Regions from separate parts of the Rhizobium sp. S163 genome, predicted to be linked through region 3. Evidence: predicted binding sites of a transcription regulator. Region 3 holds the regulator's gene; each other region holds the start of a gene.
The links. The regulator LexA, encoded in region 3, represses DNA repair genes until DNA is damaged. The targets are predictions, from matches to a motif close to TGTTCNNNNTGTGTTCNG.

Region 1: the regulator LexA is predicted to act here: its motif matches at 1,968-1,985, upstream of QTL96_RS16650 (2'-5' RNA ligase family protein).
Region 2: the regulator LexA is predicted to act here: its motif matches at 1,564-1,581, upstream of QTL96_RS30320 (helicase-related protein).
Region 4: the regulator LexA is predicted to act here: its motif matches at 1,794-1,811, upstream of QTL96_RS04340 (ribonuclease).

Annotation. Positions count from the first base shown of each region.
Region 1 covers NZ_JAUDSA010000018.1:229,741-233,246, forward strand. The annotation lists gene QTL96_RS16640 (ArsC family reductase) at 1-105, opposite strand, end outside; gene QTL96_RS16645 (succinylglutamate desuccinylase/aspartoacylase family protein) at 148-1,227, opposite strand; gene QTL96_RS16650 (2'-5' RNA ligase family protein) at 1,272-1,889, opposite strand; gene QTL96_RS16655 (glycosyltransferase) at 2,013-3,242, shown strand; gene QTL96_RS16660 (methylated-DNA--[protein]-cysteine S-methyltransferase) at 3,352-3,506, shown strand, end outside.
Region 2 covers NZ_JAUDSA010000038.1:278,562-282,067, forward strand. The annotation lists gene efp (elongation factor P) at 1-489, shown strand, start outside; gene QTL96_RS30310 (YMGG-like glycine zipper-containing protein) at 640-900, opposite strand; gene QTL96_RS30315 (DUF3309 family protein) at 931-1,086, opposite strand; gene QTL96_RS30320 (helicase-related protein) at 1,767-3,506, shown strand, end outside.
Region 3 covers NZ_JAUDSA010000003.1:154,015-157,520, reverse strand. The annotation lists gene kdsA (3-deoxy-8-phosphooctulonate synthase) at 1-136, opposite strand, end outside; gene QTL96_RS00870 (VOC family protein) at 133-1,017, opposite strand; gene lexA (transcriptional repressor LexA) at 1,217-1,942, shown strand; gene QTL96_RS00860 (ComEC/Rec2 family competence protein) at 1,923-3,506, opposite strand, start outside.
Region 4 covers NZ_JAUDSA010000003.1:833,004-836,509, reverse strand. The annotation lists gene QTL96_RS04350 (DMT family transporter) at 1-696, opposite strand, end outside; gene QTL96_RS04345 (alpha/beta hydrolase) at 732-1,670, opposite strand; gene QTL96_RS04340 (ribonuclease) at 1,825-2,559, shown strand; gene QTL96_RS04335 (hypothetical protein) at 2,634-3,506, shown strand, end outside.

The sequences.
Region 1 (3,506 bases), on a different contig from region 3:
TGCCTTGTAGTCGTGGAAATCATAGACGACGTCGTGCTCTTCCAGCCAGGTGCGGGCCTTCTTCATCGTGTCGCAGTTCTTGATGCCATAGATGGTGACGGTCATTCGGTTCTTCCCAATCGGTTCGCAGCCCCAATGCGAGGACGCTCAGTTTTCCAGCGCGCCCGGCTTGCGCACAACCTTGCTGGCCGCCCCGCAGGCAATTTTCATCAGGTCGGCGCGGCGGCGCACCAGGCGCGACGAGGTGCGGGTGACGATCAGCCCGGCCTGCGGCGCGCGCACTTCGATTGCGCCATCGGCCATACCCGGCCGGGTGAGGATGGTCGCCAAGAGATCGCCTTCCTTGATCTCCTCGCCGATGTTGCGATGGAACAGGACAGTGCCGGCTTCAGGCGCGCGGATCATCTCGATATTGTCGAGCGGCACGGCAGGGCCGGCGAAGGGCGCAAGCGTGACCTGATGGGCGATGGCGCCGCGCGCGGCGAGGAAGTTGAACAGCCCCTCGGCATCCTTCTTCGCCATGTCGGGATAGACGTCGCGCATGCCGCGAAGCTCGACGGTGACCGAAAGCTTGCCCGGCAGCCGCGTCTTCTTCTCCTGCGTTTCGTGCTTCCAGGCATAGCCGACCGCCTCTTCGAAGGCCGAGCTTTCGCCATCCGACAGGAGCACCGCTTCCATGTCGAGGGCTGCGGCGAGATCGGCCGCCTCCGGCCAGAAGGCCTCGTCGATATAGGCATATTGCAGCGATTCATCGTCGCAATGCAGGTCGATCACCAGGTCGGCTTCGAGCGCCATATGCATCAGCTGCCGCTTCAGCCGGTCGACGGCGTTGTAGCGATCAAGCTCGGCCACCAGCCCGTCGCGATCCTTGACCGAGATCAGCGGGAACTCGCGGTTGAAATTGGTGCGCGTCCCAAGATCGAACCGGCCCTGCAGCTCGCCAAAATGCGATTGCGCCGCACCAACAGGATTGGCGTGCGGGATGATCGTGATATCGCTCAGGATCTCGCCGGCGCTTTCGGCCGCGCGCAGCTTTTCGCAGAGAAAATGCACCAGCGCCGTGCCCGGCAGCTCGTTGGCATGCAGCGCCGCCTGGATATAGATCTTCGGCGCCTTCGGGTCGCTACCCTTGAAGCGCAGCACCGGCAGCCGCCACTCCATTCCCGCCGTATCGCCTGAAATGATGATCTCGGACCTATCCATCTTTGTCTCCGCTGCTGCTGTCATTGCTGCAGCAGCTTTAAGCGCGTTCCGATACATGAGGCAAGCGGTCAGCCGCGTTCGCGAAGCGGCCAACTCGCGATAGGCTCGTAAGCCGGCTCACCCGGCCGCTTGTGCAGGAGCACGAACTCCCGCGCGGGCATGATGACAGGCGCGGCAAGCACAGTCTTTGCCACCGTCTCGTCAGCATAAAACAGCGTCGCATGCGGCTGGAAATCGGCTTTCACATGCGGGTCGCAGCCGATCGCATGCATCTCGATACCGATCTGGATATGCAGCTGTCGCAGAAGTTCCCGACCGCCATTGCCTGAGAGGACGATGGCGTTGCGCGACGCGGTTCTGAATGTCGCGACATGGTCGAAGCTGAGATCGAAGCGGCAGGCATCGACCGCCGACGCCGCCTGGCAAGCCGCGAAGATCATCTCGTCCTTGATCTTCTCGGCGCTGGCGACGCCGTAGAGCGAAATGTGCAGCCGCTCGGGCGCCATGGGTGAGAGAAGCCCGTCGTGCTCCCTCTGCAGGCGTGCTTGTATCTCCAGGCAGGCCTGGCGCGCGTCGGGATCCGGCAGGATCGCGAAAAACAGGGTTTCTTTGCCAAATCTTGACGATTTCGGGTGCATCGTGCGGCTTGCGAAATCGAAGGACGATTGCGTGTTCTGTTCGTGCATGACCAACCACCGGAGCATCCGCCCCGCCTCTGTCTATCCAGGGAACGCAGGGATGGTAGCAGGTGAATTGAGGAAAGCAAGAACAAAAGAAGAACATTTGAGATCGATGCCGGGAGACTGTACATGCGTATCCTGATGGCCTGCGCGGCCTTTCCGCCCTTCATCGATGGCGGCGGCCCGATTTCGGCCATGATGGTCGCCAAGCTCTTGATCGCCGCAGGCCACGACCTCGAAGTCGTCAACGTCTCGGGCGAGGACAGGCACGAGGTCTATGACGGCGTGCCCGTGCATCGCCTGACGACGCTGAATATCGACTGGAATTACCGCCTGCCGCGGCCGGGCTGGAAGAAGCTGATCTGGCATGCGCTGGAGAATTTCAATCCGCGCGCCTATCTGGTGATGCGCCGCGAAATCCGCCGTTTCAAGCCGGATATTGTGCTGACCGACAGCATCGAAAACATCAATGTCGCCACCTGGGCGGCCGCCAAGCGTTCAGGCGTGCCGGTCTGCCACATCCTGCGCAGCGCCTTTTTGCTCTGCTGGAAGGCCAGCATGCGGCGTGGCGACGACAATTGCGTGCGCGCCTGTTCCTCCTGCCAGGTCTCATCCTACGGCAAGAAATTCTTCTCGCGCTATGTCGATGCGGTGGTCGGCGAGACCGATTTCATCATCGGCCGCCACACCGAGCATGATTATTTCCCCAATGCCAGCACCCAACGCGTGCCCGGCGCCGTTCCGCCGATTGCTCGCAGCGAACCGCGCAAAGCGCCGGAAGGGCCGATGCGCTTCGGCTTCATCGGCGTGCATGATCCGGTGAAGGGCCTCGATACGCTGGCCAGCGCCGCCCACCGGCTGGTCAACGACCAGAACGTCCGCTTCGTCATCGCCGGCAGTGCCAAGAGCGATTATTCGAAGTCGCTGCCGCAGAAATTTCCCTGCGAGAATACGAAGTTCCTCGGCTGGACCAAGCCTGAGGATTTCTTCCCTCAGATCGACGTTCTCGTCGTGCCCTCGCTCTTCCGCGAACCTTTCGGCCGCGTGGTGATCGAAGCCTTCGCGCAGGGCGTCCCCGTCATCGGTGCCCGCTCCGGCGGCATCCCGGAATCGATCGATCCGGGCAAGGACGGCTATCTCTTCGATCCCGGCGACGACAAGGCGCTCGCCGCCGAGATCGCCTCCATGGCGGCAAAACCAGAGGCTATTCCGGCGCTGTCGCGCGCAGCCCTTGACGCCGCACGTCGCTACGAGCCGCAAAAGATCGCCGCCGGTTTCGACGCCGTCTTCGCCAAGCTCCGCCCGGATCTCGCAAAGCCGGCGCAGGAAGACGCCGAGCCCCGCCAGGCACACGGCTGACTGCAAATTCGCGACGCGCAAGAAACGGGTTGAATTCTTGGCCGGCAGGTACGATTTTTGGGTGAGGCCGATCCTATGGCCGAAGCTCCAGTATTGGGAGGCGAGACCCATGGCCCAACAAGCACAGCATTATGCCATCTTCGAAACCGCGGGCGGCTTCTGCGGCATCGCATGGAACGCCGTCGGCATCACCCGCTTCCAGCTGCCGACATCAAGCGCTGATGGAACCGAACGCCTGCTGCTCCGCCGCGTCCCCGATGCCCA
Region 2 (3,506 bases), on a different contig from region 3:
AACAACTTCCACCCGGGCAAGGGCACGCCGGTCACCCAGGTCGACATGCGCCGCATCGTCGACGGCGTGAAGGTCTCCGAGCGCTGGCGCACGACCGAGCAGGTCGAGCGCGCCTTCGTGGAAGACGTCAACCACCAGTTCCTCTATGAGGACGGCGAAGGCTTCCACTTCATGAACCCGGAATCCTATGACCAGGTCGTCGTAGACGTCGAAACCATGGGCGACCAGAAGGCCTACCTGCAGGAAGGCATGGTCTGCATATTGTCCATGCACGAAGGTGTAGCGCTCGCGCTGCAGCTGCCGCGCCATGTGACACTCGAGATCACCGAAACCGAGCCGGTCGTCAAGGGCCAGACGGCATCGTCTTCCTATAAGCCGGCTATGCTCTCCAACGGCGTCCGCACCTCGGTTCCCCCGCACATCGACGCCGGCACCCGCGTCGTCATCGCGACCGAAGACAACTCCTACGTCGAGCGCGCCAAGAACTAATCCGGCGCCGACCGAAGCTTCAAAGGCCGTATCGCCCCGCGATGCGGCCTTTTTCTTTGGCAGTCTTTCCCAACTACAAGACAACAAAAAAGGCGCCGGAAAACCGACGCCTTTTCTTATCCGTAGACCTGATCGCTCAGGCCAAAGCCTTTAGCGCGGGCAACGTGCTTCGTAGCGGCGGCCGTAGCGGTCGCGGTAGACGCAGTAGCCGCGGCGTTCGACCGACTGGCCGATGAGCGCGCCGGCGAGACCACCGGCAACGGCGCCGACCGCCGCGCCACCCCAGCTGTGGCTGACCGCGCCGCCGATGACAGCGCCGGTGCCGGCGCCGATCGCGGTGCCTTGTTCCGTGGCCGTGCAGGATGCGAGCGCGCCGACCAGGGCGCCGATGAGTACAATCTTCTTCATCATGATGACATTTCTCCCAGGTTTTTCGGGCGCTTAGATACGGCCCATGAGTACAAGAATGATAATAATGACGAGAACTAGGCCCAAACCGCCAGAAGGTCCATAGCCCCAGCTGCGACTATAGCCCCAATTCGGCAGAGCTCCGAGCAAAAGCAGAATAAGGATAATGAGTAGTATGGTTCCAAGCATATCCCGTGACCTCAGCGCATTTCGAGTTTGAATGAGCGAGAAACACGTAAGCCGGCTTTTGGTTCCGCCGATTTTTTCCAACAGGACAATATTTTTCAGCAGGCAAGCCGACGTCATCTGGCATCCTCGCGTCGACGCTGCCGAGGCGCGGCGCCAAAGGCGCATTTGCGCCTATGGTTAAAATTTCCATAAAACACAATAGGTTGTCGTGAACAAACCGGGAAGCCGGCAAAGTCGCTGATTCGTCTTCCCTTTGTTCCGGATTTGATCGAGCCCGCTTCGAAACGGATTTTTTACATTTCGGGCGGAACCGAAGTCACCGCTACACGCCCCTTCCTTATCCGCCGAACAAAAAAGCCTGTACACGCCAAGCGAGAATCATCCGATTCAGCATCTGGTGGGAAAAAGTGATTCAAAATCAATACTTAGCAGTGAACAAACCCTGAATCATCGGGAGTCAGCGATTCGTCTCCGATTCGTTCTACTGCTGTTCCGAATCGTTATGCGAGCATTCCACAAGCTATTCGCGAGAGCTAAAATCCGCCGGTGAAATTGAAATCAGCCCTTGCGTTTGCGCCAACGGCTGTCCATTTGTTTGTCTGCTTCGGATCAGGAGCTTGGTTTTACCCCCGGGGCACCCCCGCCCCGTCTGCAGGACAAAGACACTGACATCGCAGCCGATGATACTGAGTGGGCGCGGCGTGACCGCGGTGCTCGGTCCAACCAATACAGGCAAGACCCATTATGCCATCGAGCGGATGGTTGCCCACGGTACCGGCATCATCGGCCTGCCGCTGCGCCTGCTCGCGCGCGAGGTCTATACCCGTGTCTGCGAAAAGGTTGGTGTCCACAACGTAGCCCTGGTGACCGGCGAGGAGAAGATCTCGCCGCCGAATGCACGCTACTCCGTCTGCACCGTCGAAGCGATGCCGCGCGAAACCAAGGCCGCCTTCGTCGCCATCGACGAAGTGCAGCTCGCCGGCGATCTCGAGCGCGGCCACATCTTCACCGACCGCATCCTGCATCTGCGCGGTCGCGACGAAACGCTACTGCTCGGCGCAGGCACCATGCGGCCGATCCTCCAGCATCTGCTTCCCGGCATCACCGTCGTCGAGCGTCCGCGCCTGTCGCACCTGCTTTACGCCGGCCAGAAGAAGATTACCCGCCTGCCGCAGCGCTCCGCCATCGTCGCCTTTTCGGCCGATGAGGTCTATGCGATCGCCGAGCTCATCCGCCGCCAGCGCGGCGGCGCGGCCGTCGTTCTCGGCGCGCTGAGCCCCCGCACCCGCAATGCCCAGGTCGCGCTCTACCAGGCAGGCGACGTCGAATATCTGGTGGCGACGGACGCGATCGGCATGGGGCTCAACCTCGATGTCGACCATGTCGCCTTCGCCCAGGACCGAAAGTTCGACGGCTACCAGTTCCGCAATCTCAATCCCGCCGAGCTTGCCCAGATCGCCGGACGCGCCGGACGCCATCTGCGCGACGGTACATTCGGTGTGACGGGCCATGTCGATCCGTTCGACGAGGAGCTGGTCGGCCGCATCGAGGGCCACCACTTTGACAACGTCAAGGTGCTGCAGTGGCGCACCACGGACCTCGATTTCAAGTCGATCCAGACGCTTCGCGCCAGCCTTGAAACCGGGCCACGCGTGCCCGGCCTGACGCGCGCGCTGCCGGCTGTCGACCAGCAGGCGCTGGAGCAGCTGTCGCGCTATCCCGAGATCCGCGATCTGGCGGATACCCCTGCGAGGGTCGAAAAGCTATGGGAGGCCTGCGCGCTGCCGGATTATCGGCGCATTACGCCGGCCCAGCACGCCGATCTGATCGCGACCCTCTTTTCCGATCTCGTGCGCTATGGCACGGTAAATGAGAATTTCCTTGCCGAACAAGTGCACCGCGCAGATCGAACTGACGGTGAAATTGACACGCTTTCGGCGCGAATCGCGCAGATAAGGACGTGGACCTATGTATCGAATCGGCCCAGCTGGCTTGCCGATCCGACACACTGGCAGGAAAAGACGCGGGAAATCGAAGATCGATTGTCCGATGCGTTACATGAAAGGTTGACGAAACGCTTTGTTGATCGCAGGACATCTGTGCTCATGAAGCGCCTGAGAGAGAATGCGATGCTGGAAGCTGAAATCAGTGTAAATGGCGATGTCTTCGTAGAAGGACATCATGTAGGGCAGTTGTCGGGTTTCCGGTTCACGCCTGTATCGGGAGCGGATGGTCCGGACGCGAAGGCTGTCCAGGCTGCTTCGCAAAAGGCGCTTGCTTTGGAATTCGAAGCCCGCGCGGCGCGTATTCACGCGTCCGGCAACGGCGATCTGGCGATCGGTTCCGACGGCTCGATCCGTTGGCTCGGCGATCCCGTGGCACGTCTGGCGGGCACCGAGCACATCATGCGTCCGCGCCTG
Region 3 (3,506 bases):
TGCCGGCGATCATGAAGGCATGGTCGCGGCTTTCCATCTGGCAGGGGCCGGCGATCAGCGACAGCTTGCCGGCGTTGGAAAACACCACACGGCCGGCGCCTTCGCCAACGGCCACTTCGGAATTGGTTTCAGTCATCGTTTCTCCTCGAAGGCGAAGAGCGCACCCTGGCCGGGTGCGGCCTTCACCAGAATTCGATTGTTCTTGCGTGTATAGGTGATCCCGTTAGCAGCCAAATGCGCCTCTGTCACGGCGAGATCGGCAACGGAAAAGACAATCGCCGCGCCGCGCAAGCCGCGATCGGCCTTGGGCTCGGAGAGATCGTAGTAGGCGTTCAAGCCATCCGGCGACAGGATATTGATACAGGCGTTGCCGGCATCGAGGCTGACACCGAACGCCTCCTCGCGGGTCGCCTGCGCATCAGACGCCAACTGCAACAGCGGCGCGAACGCCTTCGGATCGGACGACGAGAGCACGATCGACAAGATGCCCAAAACGCCGTTCGCGTGCGTTTCCAACGCCTTGCGGTCGCTGGGCAGGGGGTTGACGCGCTGGCAGGCGAAGAGGAAGAAATCGGGCGCGCGTAGATCGGCCGCGAAAGCGAGGCGGAACGCGGCGGTCGCCTCGGAACCATCCGGCATCTTCATCTGCCGGGCGAACTCTAGCATGTCGCCGCCGCTCATGCTATCGGCAGTAAAGCGGGCGTGATCGCTATCGGCATCCGGCGTGCCGAAGACGATAGCCGACAAGCCGTCGTCGCCGCAGCGGAAGCGAAAGGCGCGGTCGCGAGCGGTGAAAACGTTGCCGTCTCCTATGGCCGCCTCGTAAGTCTCCAGACTGGCGACGCCGAGCGGCTCGAGATAGGTTTTGTCGGCGAAGAAGACGCAGGCATTCTCGGTGCCGAATGGGTGCCGCGCATCGACGGCGACGGTGAAACCGAGCTTGCCCAGGCGCTCGCGCGCCATCTCGATATTGACGACCGGCAGCACCACGTGGTCCAGAGGATGGGGGTCACGCATCAGCAAATCCTCCCGAAATCGGCAGAGATGTGCGCTGGCTTTCGCCACAATGCAAGAGGCGAGCGCGGTTAAATCGAATGAAGTGCAAAATCGCGACGATTCCGAGCCAAGTTTTACGAAAATTTAGGCACTTGCGGAACACATATGGAACATATAGTGTCCGTTCTGGCTTTGTTTCACGACTCTGGGGTTCATTTCGATGCTGACACGCAAGCAACAAGAACTGCTTCTGTTCATTCATGAGCGGATGAAAGAGTCGGGCGTTCCGCCATCCTTCGACGAAATGAAGGATGCACTCGATCTCGCATCAAAATCCGGCATTCACCGGCTGATCACGGCTCTGGAAGAGCGCGGCTTCATTCGCCGGCTGCCTAACCGGGCGCGCGCGCTTGAGGTCATCAAGCTGCCGGAGGCCTATAATCCGAGCCTGCAGCCGCGACGCGGCTTTTCGCCGAGCGTCATCGAGGGCAGCCTCGGCAAACCGCAGCCGGTGGCCGCAGCCCCTGCCCCGAAAGCCGCGCCAAGCGCCGACAACGGCAACTCGGCTTCCGTTCCCGTCATGGGCCGCATCGCTGCCGGTGTGCCGATCTCGGCGATCCAGAACAACACCCACGACATCACCGTCCCCGCCGACATGCTCGGCTCCGGCGAGCATTATGCGCTCGAGGTCAAGGGCGACTCGATGATCGAAGCCGGCATTTTCGACGGCGACACCGTCATCATCCGCAACGGCAACACCGCCAACCCCGGCGATATCGTCGTGGCGCTTGTCGACGATGAAGAGGCAACGCTGAAGCGTTTCCGCCGCAAGGGCGCGTCGATCGCGCTTGAGGCGGCCAACCCGGCTTATGAGACCCGCATTTTCGGGCCTGACCGCGTCAAGGTTCAGGGCAAGCTCGTCGGGCTTATTCGCCGGTATCACTGAGTGGTGACGGATCATCGCTGAAGCTGTCGTTGCGCCAGTCATAGGCGCGATGGCGCATCCAGGGGCGACCGAGACTTTCATAGGCTGCTTTGACGACGGGTGTCCCCTGCTCGTCGATGCGGATTTCAACGGCGCCCGATCGTCTGAGGGTTTCGCCGGTCAATAGCATTGCGCCGGAGCGGCATGTCGCCTGGCGGAGGCGCACCGGCGTGATGACGATATCGGCCACATCGCAGGCGGGACCGAGATAGGCGGCGTTTTCGAGCGTCGCGATGATGTAGCCGCTGTCGAGCGCTGTCACGCACCAGGCCGTTTTGAGGCATTGGAAGCCATTGTCGTTTGTGGAAGCCGCAGCAGCGCGCATCATGGCGCGGGCTTCGCGTTGTTGTTTCAACGTCAGTCTTGGCCTTGGCTCGCCCCTTCTCAGAATGGGCAAGGCCTCGCCGTCGAGCATCTCGGGCGGCTTGTGGTCTTCGATGGCGAGCGCGCGCTGCCATTGCCCGAAGATGAAGTCGGGCGGCCGTTCGCGGTTGCTGGCGAGGCTGTCGCTCTTGACTGATGCCACGAGGCTTCCATCCTCGGAGACAACCAGCTCTGGCGCCGGTGCGGCCGGGAGCAGGACGACGACAAGCGTTGCTAGCGCGGCAACCGCAGCGCCGATCCATCGCAGGCGTGTGCGCATCAGACCCCAGACGAGGAAGCCGAGGACGGCTAGCGCAAAATACCACTCCGGTATCCGCCCGATATCGACACTGCCGCCCCAGCCGGAAACCATCTTGGCGATATCGATCACCAGATCCAGCCCGAAGCCGGCGACGATCCATGGCGCCGCATCGAGGCCAAAGGGCGTCGCCAACATCGCGAGCATTCCGAAGGGCATGACGATGAAGGAGATGACGGGCATGGCGAGCAGGTTGGCGGGCAGGCCGTAGCCGCTCAGCCTGTGAAAATGCTCGATCGAAAACAGCGCCGTCGAGAAACCACCGATCATCGAGGTCAGCGCGATGCCGCCGAAGAAGCGGAACGTGGCCATAACCGGCTTAATTGCGGGGTGCGTCAGGAAGACGCTCTCTCGGTGCCGTCTCCTGGTCCAGACGGCAAAGCCTGCGACCAGCGCCAGCGTTGCGGCGTAGGACATCTGGAAGCTGGGGCCCAGCACCTCCGATGGCGACATCAGGATGATCAGCAGCGCCGAGAGCGCGATGTTGCGCAGGCTGATCGAGGGGCGATCGAACAGCACGGCGACCAGCATGATCGCCATCATGATGAAGGCGCGCTCGGCGGATACGGCAAAGCCTGAGATCATGTAATAGGCCGTCAACGCCAGAAGCGCGCTGCCGGCGGCGAGCTTCTTGGTCGGAAAGGCCTGCGCGAAACCGGGGAAGAGGCCGAAGAACAGGCGCAGCCCGACGAAGCAGATGCCTGCAGACAGCGCCATGTTGAGGCCCGAGATCGCCACGATATGCGCGAGGCCGGATTGGCGCAACGCCTCCGTCGTCTCGTTGGAGATGGCACGTCTCTCGTCGGTGACCAGCGAGGCGGCGAAGGCGCCGGTGTCGCCAGG
Region 4 (3,506 bases), 680 kb from region 3:
GCCGAGAAGATAGAGCCAGGCGCGGGCGTCGGGCATGACGGGATCGAGCACGTCGGAGCCGCTGCCCTGGCCGAGATAGAGCAGGATGGCGCAGATCAGTAGGCCCCAGAGGCCCATGTGGAACTGCATGGCCCACGGGTCCTCACGCTGCGCCAGCGCCCGGTTCATCATGGCGGAGATGGCGATGCAGATCGCGCTGACGACGGGCAGCAGCGCGACGTATCCGACCTCCTGGAAGCTCGGCTGGATGATGAGGATTGCCCCGAAGAAGCCGACGCCGCAGGCGGTATAGCGGCGCCAGCCGATCTTTTCCTTGAGGAAGATGCTGCTCAGGATCGTCAGAATGATCGGCTCGACGAAGAAAATGGCGATGGCATCGGCAACCGCCATGTATTTCAGCGTGGTGACGAAGGAGATCATCGAGACGGTGATGATGGCGCCGCGGATGGCGTGGAAGAAGCTCTGTTTCCAGGTGATCTCGGTGAGGTTGTGACGCCAGAGCACGATGGGCAGCATGCAGAGCGCCTGCACGCCGAAGCGCGCCGCGGTGATCTGGGCGGATGGAACCGTGCTGATGGCAAGCTTGGAGAAGATGTCGATGATGGGCGACAGCAGCACCGAGACGAACATCAGGATCAGCCCCATCATCACTTCCGATGGGGTGTTGCTGGTGCCGGGTGCCGCGTTGCTGCTCATGACGGTATTCTCTGGTTTTGGTGTAGGGAGCGGGATCAGCCGCCCACGGAACGCGCGGTTGCCTGATCGCACCAATCGGCGAATGCCGATATGGCCGCGTCGGCGCCGATCTCGTTCAAGGTCTCGTGGCGCATGTCCTGATATATCTCAGTGCTAATACGGGAGAAGCCATGGGTTTTCAAATGGTTTGACAGCCAGAGAATGGCTTTTCCATTCTCCGTCGCCGGGTCCTGGCCGCCACCCACCAGGTGGATCGGCGTCTCGGTCGGCAGGCGGGCGAGATGTTCTTTCTGCGGCGCCCGGAAGGTGAGCTCGAAGAGGTCGAGCCAGAGCGAGACGGAGGCGCCGAAGCCGCAGAGCGGATCGGCCACATACTTGTCGACCTCTTCGGGATCGTGCGACAGCCAGTCGAAATCGGTGCGGCGGTTGGCGACCGATTTCGCCCAGGTGCCGAAGGTGAGCTTCGGCAGCAGGTCGCTCGGGACGTCGGAGCCTTTCAGCGCGCGCTCGATCAGGAGGATCGCCTGCGCGGCGCGGCCGGCCAAGCCCGGATTGAAGTTCGAGTTCCAGACGGCGACGGCGTCGAATTTTCGCGGGTAGGTGACGGCCGCGTTGAGCGCGATCAGCCCGCCCATGGAGTGGCCGAAGAGGATGATCGGCAGGCCCGGATGCTCGGTCGCCGCTTCGTCGCGCATCGCCTCGATATCGTCGACAACGTAGCTCGCGCCATTACGCCTTGCGAAGCGGCCGATCGGCGCGTCCGGCGCGGTGGTCTCGCCGTGGCCGCGATGGTCGTGGGCGTAGACGTGATAGCCGCGCGAAGCCATCGCTTGCGCAAAGCGCTGGTAGCGTTTCGAGTGCTCGGCTAGTCCATGGCTGATCAAGAGAATGCCGCGCTCAGTGCCTTCGGGCTGCTGATAGTGATAGGCCAGTGAAGCGCCCGCATGGTCGAGGCGCCGGGTTTCTGCAAACATGATTTCCTCCGTGGCGGGAGAAGACCAGAACAGCGGTCAAATGCAACAGGCGGGATAGGTTGTGCCGGAGATTTTCGTATCTGCCGTTTTGCCGCTTGCCTGCCGATGCATCGCGTGCTTTCATGTTCATGAATTGTTCTTTGTGGGGATGAGTATGGGCAATCTCGTTTTTCGCGTCATCGCATTGTTCCTGTTGTCGATCATGGCCGTCCCGGCTTTTGCGCAGGAGGGCGGCGGGCGCACGCGCTTCATTCTCGCTGCCAGCTGGCAGCCGGCCTTCTGCCAGACCAACCAGCGCAAGGCCGAATGCGCCAGTCAAGGCAGCGACCGCTACGACGCCAAGAACTTCTCGCTGCACGGGCTCTGGCCGATGCGCAAGGATTACTGCGGCGTTTCCGACGCTGATCGCTCCGCCGACAAGGGTGGCGATTGGAGGGACCTGCCGGAGGTAAAACTCTCGGCCGAGACGAAGGCATCGCTCGACAAGGTCATGCCTGGGACGCAATCGGCGCTCGAGCGGCATGAATGGACCAAGCACGGCACCTGCACCGGCATGAGCGCCGACGCCTACTTCGCCGATGCGGTGAGATTGATCGAGGACCTGAACGGATCCGCCGTCCAGGAACTGTTCGCCGCCAATATCGGCAAGTCACTGACTGGAGACGCGATCAAGGCGGCGTTCGACAGGAGCTTCGGCCCCGGCGCCGGCGACCGGGTAAAGATGAGCTGCCGCCGCGCCGGCAACAGCCGCGTGATCAGCGAACTGACGATCGGTCTCTCCGCCGATGCGACCAGCGGGAAGGGCAAGGATCTCGGTGATCTCATCCAGGGCGCGGGCCGGACATCCTTCGGCTGCAACGAGGGTGTCGTCGACGCAGCGGGTTTTTGAGGTCGTAGGACAATCTCAATTTTTGACGTCTATCGTCTCGGGCTGGCGGTGACCAACAGCTCGAGTGACGACGAATGTCCGACATAGTTGCATCTGAAAGCGATCAGACTGCTGCAGGAGAGATGCCGTTATGGCGCATGTTCCTGATCGTCTATGCGACCGCGCTCGCGATGGTGCTGTTCGATCTCGCTGATGGGATAAGGTTCGTCAGCGATATCGACGATCAGTTGCGCGAACTCCAGATCCGGCATCTGATGTCCCCGCAGGGGCACTGGTTCGATCTGTCGCTTCCCTTCATCTCGATGCCGGCGACCTACGTGTCGCCATGGTCACGGCTGGTCGATCTCCCTTATGTCGCGATCGCCTGGTTGCTGCAGCCTTTCATGCCGACCGCGCAGGCACTCTCCGTTGCCTTCCAGGTCTGGCCGCCGATGTTGCTTTCGCTCTGCTGCCTGCTGGTCGCGACGACTGCACGGCGCCTGCTTGCAGGGTTTTCGCTGACGGAGACGGCGCTCACGCTGTCGCTGATGCTCGCCACCGTTCTCATGAGCATGGGCGTGCTGGAGTTCACGCCGGGTCGTATCGATCACCATAACGTCCAGATCGTCGCTCTCATGATGATCGTCGCGGGGCTGGTGCGATGGGATCGGGCAGGGGGGCTGATGATCGGCGCGGGTGCGGCGATCTCGACGGTGATCGGCCTCGAGTGTCTTCCGCTCGTCGTGATCGCCTATGCCGGGCTCGTTGTCTGCTACATCGGAAATGTCGCCGGGGTTCGTACCGTCCTTGTCGCCGCATCCGTCTCGATGGTGATCGTCACGCTTGTATCCGCCATGGCGTTCCTCGGTCCCGCCGCTGCCGTCTCGACGCAATGCGACGCCTTCTCCGCCCCCTACATCTTCCTGCTATCGGCGTTCTCCGTCGTTCTCGGTGCGGGCGTGGCGATC